2 regions of the Caballeronia sp. INML1 genome follow, and region 2 is predicted to be linked to the other one. Evidence: riboswitches for the same ligand, from Rfam matches in the RefSeq annotation. Region 2 holds a riboswitch; the other holds the start of a gene.
What was found. Region 2 has a riboswitch for glycine ahead of NCR38_RS30355 (D-amino acid dehydrogenase). Riboswitches for the same ligand answer to the same signal wherever they lie in the genome.

Region 1: another riboswitch for glycine. It lies ahead of gcvT (glycine cleavage system aminomethyltransferase GcvT); the one in region 2 lies ahead of NCR38_RS30355 (D-amino acid dehydrogenase).

What each region holds. Positions count from the first base shown of each region.
Region 1 covers NZ_JALQDT010000043.1:17,515-25,036, forward strand. Annotated here, with positions in the region: gene NCR38_RS13155 (L-serine ammonia-lyase) at 1-116, opposite strand, end outside; gene NCR38_RS13160 (alginate lyase family protein) at 138-1,241, opposite strand; gene gcvP (aminomethyl-transferring glycine dehydrogenase) at 1,366-4,296, opposite strand; gene gcvH (glycine cleavage system protein GcvH) at 4,350-4,730, opposite strand; gene gcvT (glycine cleavage system aminomethyltransferase GcvT) at 4,792-5,916, opposite strand; glycine riboswitch at 6,033-6,164, opposite strand; glycine riboswitch at 6,175-6,277, opposite strand; gene NCR38_RS13180 (oxidoreductase) at 6,360-7,406, opposite strand.
Region 2 covers NZ_JALQDT010000076.1:23,065-30,586, reverse strand. Annotated here, with positions in the region: gene NCR38_RS30365 (aspartate aminotransferase family protein) at 1-253, shown strand, start outside; gene NCR38_RS30360 (VOC family protein) at 317-796, opposite strand; gene NCR38_RS30355 (D-amino acid dehydrogenase) at 836-2,110, opposite strand; glycine riboswitch at 2,176-2,280, opposite strand; glycine riboswitch at 2,291-2,364, opposite strand; gene NCR38_RS30350 (cation:proton antiporter) at 2,485-3,738, shown strand; gene NCR38_RS30345 (LuxR C-terminal-related transcriptional regulator) at 3,796-4,614, shown strand; gene NCR38_RS30340 (MFS transporter) at 4,755-6,110, shown strand; gene NCR38_RS30335 (FAD-dependent oxidoreductase) at 6,132-7,522, shown strand, end outside.

The sequences.
Region 1 (7,522 bases), on a different contig from region 2:
AGCCCGTCGCGCTCGAGCCCCTGCGCGAACATTAATGCTGCGCGCATCGGTCCGACAGTGTGCGAGCTCGAAGGTCCGATGCCGACTTTGAAGAGGTCGAATACGCTGACTGCCATGACTGCTCCCGCGTGTAAGAGTTAGCGCGCCGGCAGCGGCAGACACACCGCGAGCCAGGCGGGCGGGGTCGGTGCAAGCCGCAGCGCGACCGGCGCGTAGCGGCCGTCAAGCCGCGCCGCCAGATGAAAGAGTTCCGCCGCGTTCTTCGGATCCCACTGACCCGAGAAACCCGGCAAGCCCGCCTCGCGACGCTTGGCGTCGAACGGCACGGACGACTTCACGAATTCATCGTGCGTCTTCGTGCCGAGCGCGTAGGGCGTGAGCCAGTTGAGCGCCTCGGCGAGCGTCGCGCCCGACTGCGCGCGCTCCGGCAGCCAGTTGCGGTTGTGCCGCCGCGCGGCGAGCGCCGCCGTCACGAGCGGCTGAAGATCGTACGTCACGTAGCGAAGCGCATCGCGTTCGGCGAAATCGACCGTCGATCCGTCCGGCGCGATGTTGTCGCCGATATGCTCGACGAAAAGCCGCTGCGCCGCATTGATGAGCTTGCGGTCGTCGATGGTGAACGCGCCCATCGCCACCAGCTTCACGCGATGGCTCTGCCAGTTGTTCCGGTAATTGCCGGTGAGCGGCCGGGGCTGCTTGTCCATGTCGGCGATGTAGCCGTTCACCATTTTCGTGATGAACGCGTTCGCCGCGTTGCGCGTCTTGACCGGCAGGGCGCTCGCCGTGAGGTCGTACGCCAGGATCAACGATTCGAAGTTCGTCTCGTCGATTGGATTGAAGCTCGGCTGATAGGTCGTCGTCCACGCGAACAGGAAGCGGTCGACGAGCCGCAGATAGCGCTCGTCGCCGGTCGCGCGCCACGCGAGTGCGGCATCGCGCATGAGGCCGAGGTCTTTCTCCGCTTCGACGCTTTCGTCGTAGATGCCCTCGTGCGGCAGCGTGCCTTCGGTGTGCAGCTTCGCGCGCGCCTTCGGCTGATCGTTCACGTGCGATTGCACCATCTTCACCAGCGCCTTCACACCGGGATCGGCATTGGTGCGTTCGCTCGTCTGCATCGCGGGCGCGGCGCAGAAATTCATCGCGGCCTGCGCGGACGACGCGGCGACGAGCAGCGCGCCGAGCATCGCTCGCGCCGCGCGCGCGCGGATCGTCCCTTTCACCTCTCGCACCTTGAACGCCATGTGAACTCCCTGGTTTGGCTTTTTGGTCCGGGGTGAGATGTTAGCTGTTCTGGAACGCGCCGCAAAACCGCCCGACAATGCTTTACGCTTCCGGGCGGCGCCCTCTCAGGTCCTTCGCGATGCCTTAGTCGTCCGCGTACTCCGATACGGGCACGCACGAGCACATCAGATTGCGGTCGCCATACGCGTTATCCGCGCGTCCGACCGGCGACCAGTACTTGCGCGCCACCAGCGACTTCACCGGATACGCCGCCGCCTCGCGCGTGTACGTGTGCGTCCAGTCATCCGCCGCGACGACCGTCGCCGTGTGCGGCGCGTTCTTCAGCACGTTGTCCTCGCGATCGGCGCGGCCTTCTTCCACCGCACGGATTTCCTCGCGGATCGCGATCATCGCGTCGATGAAGCGGTCGAGCTCTTCCTTCGATTCCGATTCCGTCGGCTCGACCATGAGCGTGCCGGGCACGGGGAAGCTCATCGTCGGCGCGTGGAAGCCGTAGTCGATCAGGCGCTTCGCCACGTCTTCCACCGAGATGCCGCTCGATTCCTTGATCGGCCGAACGTCGAGAATGCACTCGTGCGCAACGAGTCCGCCCGCGCCGCTGTACAGCACCGGATAGTGCGGCGCGAGACGCTTGGCGACATAGTTCGCCGCGAGGATCGCGCTTTCGGTGGCGGCAGTGAGACCTTGCGCGCCCATCATCGCGATGTACATCCACGAGATCGGCAGGATCGCGGCCGAGCCGTAAGGCGCCGACGACACCGCGCCGATGCCCGCGTCGTCGCGCTTGTAACCCGTGGATGCCTGATTCGGCAGGAACTTCGCCAGATGCGCGCCGACTGCAACCGGACCGACACCCGGCCCGCCGCCGCCGTGCGGAATGCAGAACGTCTTGTGCAGGTTCAGGTGCGACACGTCGCCGCCGAACTGGCCAGGCGCGCACAGGCCGACCATGGCGTTCATGTTCGCGCCGTCGACATACACCTGGCCGCCGTGCGAATGCACGATGTCGCAAATCTCGCGGACGTTGCGCTCGAATACGCCGTGCGTCGACGGATACGTGATCATGATCGCCGCGAGATTCGCGGAATGCTTTTCGGCCTTCGCCTTCAGATCTTCGATATCGACGTTGCCGTTCGAATCGCACGCAACGACGACGACCTGCATGCCCGCCATCTGCGCCGACGCCGGATTCGTGCCGTGCGCGGACGCCGGAATCAGGCACACATTGCGATGCCCTTCGCCGCGCGATTCGTGATACGCGTGGATGATGAGCAGCCCCGCGTATTCGCCTTGTGAGCCGGCGTTCGGCTGCAGCGAAACAGCCGCGTAACCCGTGCACGCGACGAGCATCTGTTCGAGCTGATCGATCATCGTGCGATAGCCGACCGTTTGCTCGGCGGGCGCAAACGGGTGAATCTGCGCGAACTCGGGCCACGTGACGGGCAGCATTTCGGATGTCGCGTTGAGCTTCATCGTGCAGGAGCCGAGCGGGATCATCGTGCGGTCGAGCGCGAGATCCTTGTCGGCGAGGCTGCGCAGATAGCGCAGCATTTCGTGTTCGGAGTGGTGGCGATTGAAGACCGGATGCGTGAGGTACGCGCTCGTGCGATGCAGTTGCGCCGGCAGCGGATCGGCTGCGGCCTGATCGAGCGCGTCGATATCGAACGTTTCGGTCTTGCCCGCGACTTCGGCGAACAGCGCGAAGAGCTTGAGCAGGTCGTCGCGCGTGGTGGTTTCATCGAGCGATACGCCGACTTGCGTCGCGCTCACGTGGCGCAGGTTGATATGCGCGGCGTACGCAGCCTGATGCAGCGCGGTCGTGCTCGCGCCGCTGTCGATCGTGATCGTGTCGAAGAACGTGTCGTTGGCGATTGCATAGCCGAGCTTCTTCACGCCGGCCGCAAAAATGGACGCCACGCGGTTCACGCGCAACGCGATCGTCTTCAGGCCGCGCGGGCCATGATAGACGGCATACATGCTGGCCATGATCGCGAGCAGCGCTTGCGCCGTGCAGACGTTCGACGTCGCCTTTTCGCGGCGAATGTGCTGTTCACGCGTTTGCAGCGCGAGGCGCAGCGCGGAATTGCCTTGCGCATCGACGGTCACGCCGACGAGACGCCCGGGCATCTGGCGCTTGAATTCGTCGCGCACGGCCATGTACGCCGCATGCGGCCCGCCGAAGCCGACCGGCACGCCGAAACGCTGCGTATTGCCGATTGCGACATCCGCGCCCCATTCGCCCGGCGGCGTGATGAGCGTCAGCGCGAGCAGATCCGCCGCCGCGACGACATGGCCGCCCGCCGCGTGGATTGCTTCCGCGAGCGCGCGATAGTCGCGCACATCGCCATTCGCGCCGGGGTATTGCAGCAGCACGCCGAACGCGTTCGCGCTCGCAGCATCCGCGGCCGGGCCGACCTTCACTTCGATGCCCGCGGGCTTCGCGCGCGTCTTCACCACTTCGATGGTCTGCGGCAGCACGTCATCGGCGACGTAGAACACGTTCGATTTCGGCTTGCCGACGCGCTGCAGGAGCGTCATCGCTTCGGCTGCGGCCGTGGCTTCGTCGAGCAGCGAGGCGTTCGCCATCGCGAGGCCGGTCAGGTCCATCACCATCTGCTGGAAATTGAGCAGCGCCTCCAGACGGCCTTGCGAAATCTCCGGCTGATACGGCGTGTAAGCCGTGTACCACGCCGGATTTTCGAGCACGTTGCGCAGGATCACCGCCGGCGTGTGCGTGCCGTAGTAACCCTGGCCGATGTAGGTTCGAAACACCAGATTCTCGTCCGCCAGCCGGCGCAGCGACGCGAGCGCTTCCGCTTCGCTCTTCGGCTGCGTGAACGCACCGAGCGGCAGCGTTTCGTTGCGGCGGATCGATTCAGGAATCACCGCGTCGATGAAGGCCGCGCGCGACGCGAAACCGAGCGCTTCGAGCATCGCGCGCTGGTCCGCTTCATCGGGGCCGATGTGCCGCTCGACGAATGCGTCGTGGCATTCGAGCGCGGCGAGTGACAGGGAAGTGCGGTTCATCAGGCGATCCGGGTGTTCGAGCTTCATGTGAGTTCCTGCGATGCGGCTCACCGTTGAGCCGCAATCGTCATTGAGATGAGTTATTCGCCGATCGACTTGCCGTAGCCTTCGGCGTCGAGCAGCTTGTCCAGGCCGGCGTCGCCCGCCGGCTTGATCTTGAAGAGCCAGCTTTCGTACGGCGCGCCGTTCACCTGATCGGGCGCCGACGTGAGCGCGTCGTTCGATGCGACGATTTCGCCCGAGACCGGCGCGTAGATGTCCGATGCCGCTTTCACCGATTCGATGACGGCGATCGCATCGCCCGCGGTCACGGTCTTGCCCGCCGCGGGCAACTCGACGAAGACGATGTCACCGAGCGCTTCCTGCGCGTGATCGGTGATGCCGACGGTCAGCGTGCCATCGGATTCGGTGCGGACCCATTCGTGCGATTCGGTGTATTTCAGATCGGCCGGGATGCTCATTGGATGCTCCTTGCGTGTGCTTTCGTGAGGTTCTTGATTCGAGGAAACGGGCGCGACGGCGTTACGACAGCTCGACGAGAACCTTGCCGTTGCGCACGAACGGAAGTTTTACCACGCGCGCCGGAAGTTGCTTGTCGCGGATGACGACCTGCACCGTGTCTCCGACGGCGACAGCCGCCGGCACGCGCGCGAAGGCGATGGATTCCTGCATCGACGGCGAAAAGGTGCCGCTCGTGATCTCGCCGTCGCCGTGCGGCGTGACGACTTTCTGATGGGCGCGCAGCACGCCGCCCGCCTTGCCGTTTTCCTTGATCAGCACGAGCCCGACGAAATTGGCCTTGGAGCCGTGCGCCTCGAGCGCGCTGCGGCCAACGAAATCGCGCTGCGTTTTCAGATCGACGGTCCATGCGAGGCCGGCGTCGAGCGGCGAAACCGTCTCGTCCATGTCCTGACCGTACAGGTTCATGCCGGCTTCGAGACGCAGCGTGTCGCGCGCACCGAGGCCGGCGGGCTTCACGCCCACGGCGGCGAGCGCGTTCCACAACGCTTCGACTTGTGTCGCCGGAACGACGATCTCGAAGCCGTCCTCGCCGGTATAGCCGGTGCGCGCGAGCATCAGCTCGCCATATTGCGTCGACGGGAAAACGGCCGCGTTGAATGGCTTGATGTCCTGAGTTTGCGCGCGCGTGTCCGGCAGCACTTGCCAGGTCTTTTCGCGCGCGGTCGGGCCCTGAACGGCGATGATCGCGAGATCGCGGCGCGGCGTGATGGAAAGATTGAATTCGCCTTCGGCATTCAACTGGCCGAACCAGGCGATGTCCTTTTCCGCCGTCCCCGCGTTCACGACCACGCGGAAACTCGTTTCGGAAAAGTAGTAGACGATCAGATCGTCGATCACGCCGCCGTTGCCGTTGAGCAGGCACGAGTAGAGCGCACGGCCGGGCGTCGTGAGCTTGTCGACGTTATTGGCGATGGCGTACCTGAAGAATTCGCGGACGGCGTCGCCCTCGAAATCGACGACGCGCATATGCGACACGTCGAACATGCCGGCGTCGGTGCGCACGGCGCGATGCTCGTCGATCTGCGAACCGTAGTTGACGGGCATGTCCCAGCCGCCGAAATCGACCATGCGCGCGTTCAGCGCGAGGTGGGCGGCGTGCAGGGGCGTGTGTTGAAGTTCGGTCATCGGGGCCTCGGTTCGCGAAACAAAAAAGGCCACGCCGCGCACATTTCGCCCGGCCGATGCCTTTTCGTGCTGCCGAAAGCAGCGCGCAAGGCTCATGCCCCGTAGCGGATGCGATGCGTGACCCCTCTGTCCTCGGTACCTGAGAGATTGCGCGAACCGTGCACGGTCGTGCTGCGGTTCATCGCGCGCCCCTTCGGTGGGCAACTGGCTTCATGAGGAAGCCGCTGCCGCTCTCCAGAGTGCGAGGAAACGAATTCCTCGACGCCGTCGGTCCTTTTGCCTGAGAGTTTGCGGGTATGCCCCTTCGGCGGCGCGGTCTTCGCTGCATGAACGAAACCACGCGCTCTCCCGACGCGTGCGGCAGAATTTACGCGACCGAATAGGGCTTGTCAAACGGATTCGGGCGCGTTCGATGGACACCGAACACGTCCGCTGAACGATGTTCAGTCGAGTTGCCGAAACGGCACGCGCCGCCCTTCCCGGTCACTCTGAATCGCCAGTTCGATGATCGTCATCGTATCGACCGCGTCCTGCGGCGAAATGGGAAACGGCTTGCCGTCCTGAATCGACGCCGCCAGCGCGCGATAAAACTCGATATACGCGCCGTCCTTCGTGGCGAATTCATGGCGCAGGTCGAGATCGCCATCGACTTCGCGCAGCACGCCCGGCGGATTCTTCGCAAACTCCGGATTGCCGGGCCGCATGCCGGAACGCAACTGGTCTTCCTGCGTATCGAGCCCGTTTTTCACATAGCTGCCCCGCGTGCCGTGGATCGCGAAACGTGGCGGTTCCAGCGCCGCGAGCGCGCTGGCGTGCAGGATCACTTCCTTGTCGTCGTAACCGAGCACGAGATGCACGTAATCCGGCGCGTGCGCGTGATCGCGATGCGCCTTCACGAACGCCGTCACCGTCTGCGGCGCGCCGAAGAGCGTCAGCGCCTGATCGATCAGATGCGGCCCCAGATCGAACAGCAGGCCGCCGCCGCGCTCGGCTTCCTCGCGCCAGCGCTGCGGCACTTTCGGGCGAAAACGGTCGAAATGCGATTCGTAATGCGTGATGCGCCCGAGCCGCCCGCTTTCGACGAGCGCGCGCACCGTCATGAAGTCGCCGTCCCAGCGGCGGTTGTGAAACGGCGCGAACACGAGACCGCCTTGCGCGGCGAGATCGGCGAGCGTGCGTGCGTCGCGCGCGGAAAGCGTGACCGGCTTGTCGACGACCACATGCTTGCCCGCCGACAACGCGCGATGCGCGAGATCGAAGTGCGTGTCGTTCGGCGTCGCCACGACGACACATTCGAGCCCGTCGACGGCGAGCAGCGCCTCGAAGTCCGCGACGATCCGCGCGTTCGGATAATCCGCCGTCGCGCGTTCGGCCTGGCTCGTCGCGATGGCCGTCACTTCCGCCCGGCCGCAGTGCTCGATGACGGGTGCGTGAAATGTCGCGCCGGCGAGGCCGTAGCCCATCACGCCGACTTTCAGTGCTGTGCTCATGCGGGCATCGTCCTGTCGTAAATTCGATCGGATATTGTGGCACGAACGAGGGCCGGAACCGCGCCGCCGCTATCGTGTTAACATCGCGCTCTCCTCCGCGCGCGGGTTTCAGCAAG
Region 2 (7,522 bases):
CATCGGCGATGTGCGCGGACGCGGTCTGCTGCTGGGTGTGGAGATCGTCAGGGATCGCCGCACGAAGGAGCCCGCCGATGGACTCGGCGCGAAGATCACGCGCGAGTGCATGAAGCTCGGGTTGAGCATGAACATCGTGCAGTTGCCTGGCATGGGCGGGGTGTTTCGTATCGCGCCGCCGCTTACCGTGAGCGAGGAAGAGATCGATCTCGGGATTGATTTGCTCGGCAAGGCTATCGAGCGTTCGCTGTAGGTTTTGCCGGATCCCGGCGAAAGCCCGATTAACAAAAGCTCCAAGCACGCCCTGGACGTAGCGTCAACGATGCGCGCCCGCCGCCGCGCGCTCGATCGCGGCGATATCGATCTTCTTCATCGTCATCATCGCGTCCATCGCGCGTCGCGCGGCTTCGCGATCGGGGCCGCTGAAAATCTCGAGCATCCGCTTCGGCGTGATCTGCCATGAAAAACCCCAGCGATCCTTGCACCAGCCGCACCGACTTTCCTCGCCCCCATTGCCGACGATCGCGTTCCAGTAGCGATCGGTCTCTTCCGCGCTGCCGGTATGCACCATGAAGCTCACCGCTTCGTTCGGCTTGAAGTTCGGGCCGCCGTTCAGTCCGAGGAAGCGCTGGCCGAGCACGGTGAACTCGACGGTCAACTCCGGCCCCTGCCCCACGCCCGGCTTCGCGGACGCATGGCCCGCGCCGACGCGGCTATCGGGAAAGGTGGCGGCGTAGAACTCCGCCGCTTCACGGGCATTACCGTCGAACCAAAGGCAATTGACGAGTTCGGCCATTTCGCGCTCCTTCGGACAGTGAACAGTGCGCCGACGATATCACGCCGGCGTATCCATCCTCACCCGCGACGACGCGCCAACGTGCACGCGCTTCGAAGGCAAACGCTGCAACACCGCCTCCGCAACGATCTCCGCCGTCGCGGCCGACAAGGTCCAGCCGAGATGCCCGTGCCCGGTGTTATAGAACACGCCCGGACGCCTGCCCTGCCCGACTTTCGGCAGCATGCCGGGCAACATCGGGCGCAGGCCGCTCCACGGAATCACGCGCGCGGTCGACACATCGGGGAAATGACGCCGCGTCCATTCGACGAGCGGCGCGATGCGGTCCGCGCGGATATCGCGATTGAAGCCGTTCAGCTCCGCCGTGCCCGCGACGCGGAAACGGTCCGCGCCGAGCCGGCTCGTGACGATTTTCGCGCGGTCGTCGAGCAGGCTGACCCACGGCGCGCGATCGCGGCTCTTCGCATCGTCGAGACAGACGGTGATCGAATAGCCCTTGACCGGATAGACGTTGAGATGATCGCCCGCCATCGATGCAAACGCCCGGCTGCCCACGCCCGCGCAGATCACGATGCCATCGAACTGGAGCGCCTGCGCCTCGCCCGCATGCTCGACGGTCAGCGTGAGCCGCCCCGCCTGTTCGTCGATGGATGTCACCGACGTGTCGTAGCGGAACTCGACGCCGTGCCGCGCGCATGCATCGGCGAGTCCGCGCGTGAACTTGTGGATGTCGCCGGTGGAATCCGACGGCGTGAAGAAGCCGCCATGAAACGAGCCGCGCAAGGCCGGTTCGATCGATGCGATCTCTTCCGGCGCGACCGGGTGACGGTCGAGGCCCGCATCGCGCAGGATTTCGTTGACCCTCGATGCGGCGTCGAACTCCTTGCGGGTCGCGTAGAAATGCAGAATGCCGCGCCGTTCGAGATCGAAATCGATGTTCTCGTCCCGCGCGATGCGAAACAGATGCTCGCGCGCCGCGATCGCAAGGCGCACCGTCTCGGCGGCATTCGCACGATAGTTCGGAATCTGACGCAGGAACTCGCCGATCCAGCTGTACTTGTGCCAGCCCGGCCGCGGATTCATCAGGAGGGGCGCGTCGCGCGTGAACATCCACTTGAGCCCTTTCAGCACGGTGGAACGGCTATTCCACACTTCGGCGTTGCTCGCCGAGAGTTGCCCGCCATTGGCGAAGGACGTTTCCATCGCCGCATAGCGATGACGCTCGAGAACGGTGACGCGAAAGCCGCGCTGCGCAAGGGCGTAAGCGGTCGTGACGCCGGTGATCCCGGCGCCGATGATGGCGATTCGTGACATGACATGATCCAGATTGATTGAGCATCGCCGGCTTTGGCCACATGCCGCAGCCGGCACCGATGCCCCATCTGTCCATGTACCTGAGAGTTTCGCCCGCGGGCCGCCCGACATTCGCGTCGGCAGCCGGGGCTCCCCTTCGGTGGGCGCGTTCAGGCGCCGCTCTCCAGATGTTCCGGCGCGCACGGTCCTTTTGCCTGAGAGTTTCCGGGGCGGTTGCTCCGTCGGCGTCGTCGCGGGGGACGAGCTCTTCCGTGGCGCGTTGTCGAACTTTTTGACAATACCGGTACAAAACTGACGTGGCAAGCCCCCGTCACGTTGACAGACCGCCGCGCTCGCCGTCAGACTCCCGTCGTTCGTTCTTTCGCAGCTCAAAAATGCCGTCTTCCCAATTGTCCGTCTACTTTTTCGCGCAGGCCGCGGTGATCGTGCTCGCGAGCCAGCTTGTCGGCAGGCTTGCGCAGCGCGTCGGCCAGCCGCAAGTGGTCGGTGAAATGATCGCGGGCGTGCTGCTCGGGCCGTCGCTCTTCGGAATGCTTCTCCCGCACTGGCAGCAGGCGCTCTTTCCCAAGCCGACGATGGGCATGCTCTACGTCGCGGCGCAGCTCGGCGTCGGGCTCTACATGTTCCTCGTCGGCACGGAGTTTCGCGCGGACCATTTCCGCGCCCGCGCAAGAAGCGCGATGAGCGTGTCGCTTGCCGGCATCGTGGCGCCGTTCGCGCTCGCGTTCGCGCTCACGCCGTGGCTGCACACGATCCCCGGTCTCTTCGCGGAGAAGGTGCGGCTCTACGAGGCGTCGCTCTTCCTCGGCGCGGCGATCGCGATCACCGCGTTTCCGATGCTCGCGCGCATCATCCACGAACGGGGGCTTGCCGGCACATCGCTCGGCACGCTCGCGCTGACCGCGGGCGCATTCGACGACGCCGCCGCGTGGTGCATCCTCGCGATCGTGCTCGCGAGCTTCGGCGGCTCGTGGATGGGCGCCTACGCGGCGATCGGCGGCGGCGCGGCCTTCGCGCTCTTCATGATCTTCGCCGGCGGGAAGCTGCTGCGCCGGCTCGCGGCCGGATTGAATCCGCACGCACCGCTGCCCACGAGCGTGCTCGCCACCGTGATGGTGCTGTTCTCGCTCTGCGCATTCGCGATGGACGCAATCGGCATCCATGCCGTGTTCGGCGGCTTCCTGCTCGGCGTGGCGCTGCCGCGCGGCCCGCTGACGGAAAAGCTGCGCGACATGCTGCAGCCCTTCGTCGTCGTGTTTCTGTTGCCGATGTTCTTCACCTACTCGGGCCTCAACACGCGGCTCGACATGCTGATGGACCCGGCCATCATGCTTGCGGCCGTCGTCATCCTGCTCGCGTCGTTCGGCGGCAAGGGCATCGCATGCTGGGCGGCCGCGCGCGCCAATGGCGAGCCTTCCGGCGACGCAATGGCGATCGGCGCGCTGATGAATGCGCGCGGTTTGATGGAACTGATCATCATCAACATCGGACTCGCGGCGGGCGTGATCCTGCCCGGACTGTTTTCGATCCTCGTGCTGATGGCCGTGCTCAGCACGCTGATGGCCACGCCGCTCTTCAACTGGATCGTGCGCCGCAATGCGGCGCTGCGCTCGGCTATCGCGCGCTAGCGGGCGGGAGCGCGGGCTTAGAATAGCGGGACCCACACGTATCTCGTTCAGCCCATCATGCGCTCCTGGCGACTCGACCGCGTCTCATCGAACGGGCAGCTCGATCTCAGCCGCGCGACCGGGCTCGTGTCGTCGATCGGCAGCGAGGATTCCAACGCGCTCGCCGCCGAAGTGCTGAAGCTGCTCGGCGACGTCGCCGCGATTTCGCAGTGCACGATCTTCGCGTATGAATTCGGCAACCGGCCGCGCACGGTGTCGGTGGCGGATCATCGCGGCGGGCGTTTCCTGCGCGATGTCGCCGACACCTACGCGTGCCATTTCTACGCGCTCGACGGCAATCAGAAGATCGTTTCCTCGGCGCGCAACGACAAGCCCGGCTCCATGCTCGTGCTGCATCGGCAGACGAGCGAGGACATCGCGCACGAGGCGTATCGCGCGGCGTGCTATCACCAGCCGAACGTGTCGGACCGCGTGTCGCTGCTCGTGCAGCCGAGCGCGGATCTGTGGCTCTCCGTGAACCTGTATCGCGACACGCGCTTCGGCAACTACCATCCGCGCGAGATCGCGTTGATCGAAGCGATGGCGCCGCTCATCGCGCACGCGGCGAAACATCATTACGCGATCTGCGGGCAGCGCGACATGCCGATCTCGCATCTGATGCTCGCGCGCGTGCGCGGCCTGTGCCCGGAGTTGTCGAAGCGCGAGCTCGACGTGCTGACCGGCGTGCTCGAAGGCCGCACCGCGCAGGAAATCGGCGATGCGATGGGCATCAAGGCGACGAGCGTCGTCACATATCAGAAGCGTGCATACCGCAGGCTCGGCATTTCGAGCCAGCGGCAACTGTTCGCGCTGTGCATCGGGCCGGGCAAGGTCTGACGATTCCCCTGCGTAAGTGTTTTCCCCGGGCCGCTGACGGCCTCGCGCTGTACCCAAATTGAGGACAAGCGGCACGATTGCGCGCTTCATACTCCGACGCATCAGATGTCCGACAGAGCGACACGACCGGAGACGACAGCATGGAAACCACGAGCGCAAGCGGCGCATTAAACGCGACGCAACGCACATCGAACCCGCACACGCAGGAGCCGCCCGTCATCGCGAAAGTTTCGCGGCATCTGCTGTGGTTCCTTTTCGTGCTGTTCTTCTTTTCGTTTCTGGACCGCATCAACATCGGCTTCGCCGGCCTGACGATGATGAAGGACCTCGGCCTCACCAGCACGCAATTCGGCCTTGCGACGACGCTCTTCTATGTCGCGTACATCGCGTGCGGCATTCCGAGCAACATCGTGCTCGCGCGTATCGGCGCGCGCCGCTGGATCGGCACGATCATGGTCGCGTGGGGCCTCGCGTCGACGGCCACGATGTTCGCGACGAGCCCCGCGTCGCTCTATGTATTGCGCGTGCTGGTCGGCGTGACGGAGGCGGGTTTCCTGCCCGGCATCCTGCTTTATCTCACGTACTGGTTTCCCGGCGCATACCGTGCGCGCGCCAATGCGCTTTTCATGATCGCGATGCCCGTGACCGCGGCCGTCGGCTCGGCGCTTTCAGGCTTCATTCTCGGGCTCGACGGCACGCTCGGCCTGAAGGGCTGGCAGTGGCTCTTCCTGCTGGAAGGCTTGCCGTCGGCAGTGCTCGGCCTCGTCGTCTATCGCTATCTCGACGACAACCCCGGCAACGCGCGCTGGCTCGATACCGACGAAAAGCGCGCGCTTGCCGACACGCTCGCATCTGACCATTCCGGCGACGCGAGCGCTCCGGCGCAGCATGCACGCGGCACGAGCATCGTGGCGGAACTGCTTTCGCCGACCGTGGTGAAATTCGCGATCGCGTACTTCTGCCTCGTGAACACGCTCGCGATGGTCGCCGTATGGACGCCGCTCATCGTCAAGAGCTTCAGCGCCGATGCGAGCAATCGCACGATCGGCCTCCTCGCGGCGATTCCGCAGGTCTGCACGATCGTCGCGATGATCGTCTGGGGCCGCCGCTCGGATCGCAAGCAGGAGCGCAAATGGCACCTGATGCTGCCGATGCTCTTCTCCGCCGCGGGCTGGCTCTGCACCGCATGCTCGACGAACCCCGCGCTGCGCATGCTTGGCGTATGCCTCGCGTCGGCGGGCTCATACACGGCGATGTCGATCTTCTGGACCACGCCCGATCACGCACTGAGCTTCAGGGCGCGCGCCATCGGCATCGCGGTCATCAATGCGACGGGCAACATCAGCTCGGCGCTCAATCCGCTGATTGTCGGCTGGCGGAAGGACGCGACGCACAGCTTCACGTCGGGGCTGATCTATTCGGCGGTGTTGCTCGCAATCGGCGCGGTCATCGTCATGATGTTGCCGATCAGGCAAAACGCAGCGCAAGCCGTTTGAGGAACACGCAAGGAGCACTCGATGAACAAGCCATTCAAGCCGTATCCGTTCACGGCGAAAAAGTATGCGGCGCGCGTTCCGGCGCTGGAACAAGGCGTCGAAGTGAAGCGTCATGACGTGACGATCGTCGGCGGCGGTCCGGTCGGACTCGCGGTCGCGCTCGGGCTCGCGAATCATGGCGTGCGCTCGGTGCTGATCGAAGCGGACGATTCGGTCTGTCACGGCAGCCGCGCGATCTGCATCTCGCGGCGCAGCCTGGAAATCATCGAACGCCTGGGCGCGCTCGGCGGCTTTCTGAAAACGGGCCTGCCGTGGACGGGCGGCCGAAGCTTCTATCGCGACACGGAAGTGCTGCATTTCACGATGCCGCAGGACGAAAACCAGAAGCTGCCGCCAATGGTCAATCTCGCGCAGTATCACATCGAACAGTTTCTGCTCGATGCCGCCGAGAAGCGCGCCGACCTCATCGATATTCGCTGGCAAACGCGCGTGAAATCGATCGACGCGCGCGACGATGGCGCGACGCTGCAACTCACGACACCCGAAGGCGATTACGCGCTCGAAACCGGCTGGGTCGTCGCGAGCGACGGCGGCCGCAGCACGATACGCGAAGCGCTCGGTCTTCAGCTCGAAGGAACGAGCTACGAAGGGCGTTATGTGATCGTCGATATCGAACTGGAGAGCGAGCGGCCGACAGAGCGGCTCGCGTACTTCGACCCATCGTCGAATCCGGGCTCGACCGTGCTCGTGCACCAACAGCCCCACAACGTATGGCGCATCGACTATCAATTACGCGACGGCGAGGATGCCGACGAAGCCGTGAAGCCCGATAACGTCATGCCGCGCGTGCAAAGCCTGCTCGACATGATGGGCGAAACGGGCGCCTGGTCGCCGATCTGGATCACGATCTACAAGGCCAATGCGTTGACGCTCGAACGCTATCGCCACCGGCGCGTGATGTTCGCGGGCGATGCCGCGCATCTCGTGCCGATCTTCGGCGTGCGCGGCGCGAACTCCGGTATCGACGATGCCGACAACATCGCGTGGAAACTCGCGTTCGTCGTGAAGGGACTTGCCTCCGATACGCTGCTCGACAGCTATTCCGACGAACGCGTCGCCGCCACGCACGAGAATCTGAGCTACGGCACGAAGAGCACTGAGTTCATGGCACCGCCTTCGTTCGCCTTCGATCTCATGCGCACGGCCGTATTGAGTCTCGCGGCGAAACATCCCGAAGTGCGTTCGCTGATCAATCCGCGCCAGACGTCCGCGATCACGTACGCGGCCTCGCCCTTGAACGTCGTCGATCGCGATGCATTCGCATCGGGTCCTGTTCCCGGCGCGGTGCTGACCGAGTATCCGGTGACGATCGTCGAGGCCGGGCACGGACGCGAAGCGCATCTGACCGATCT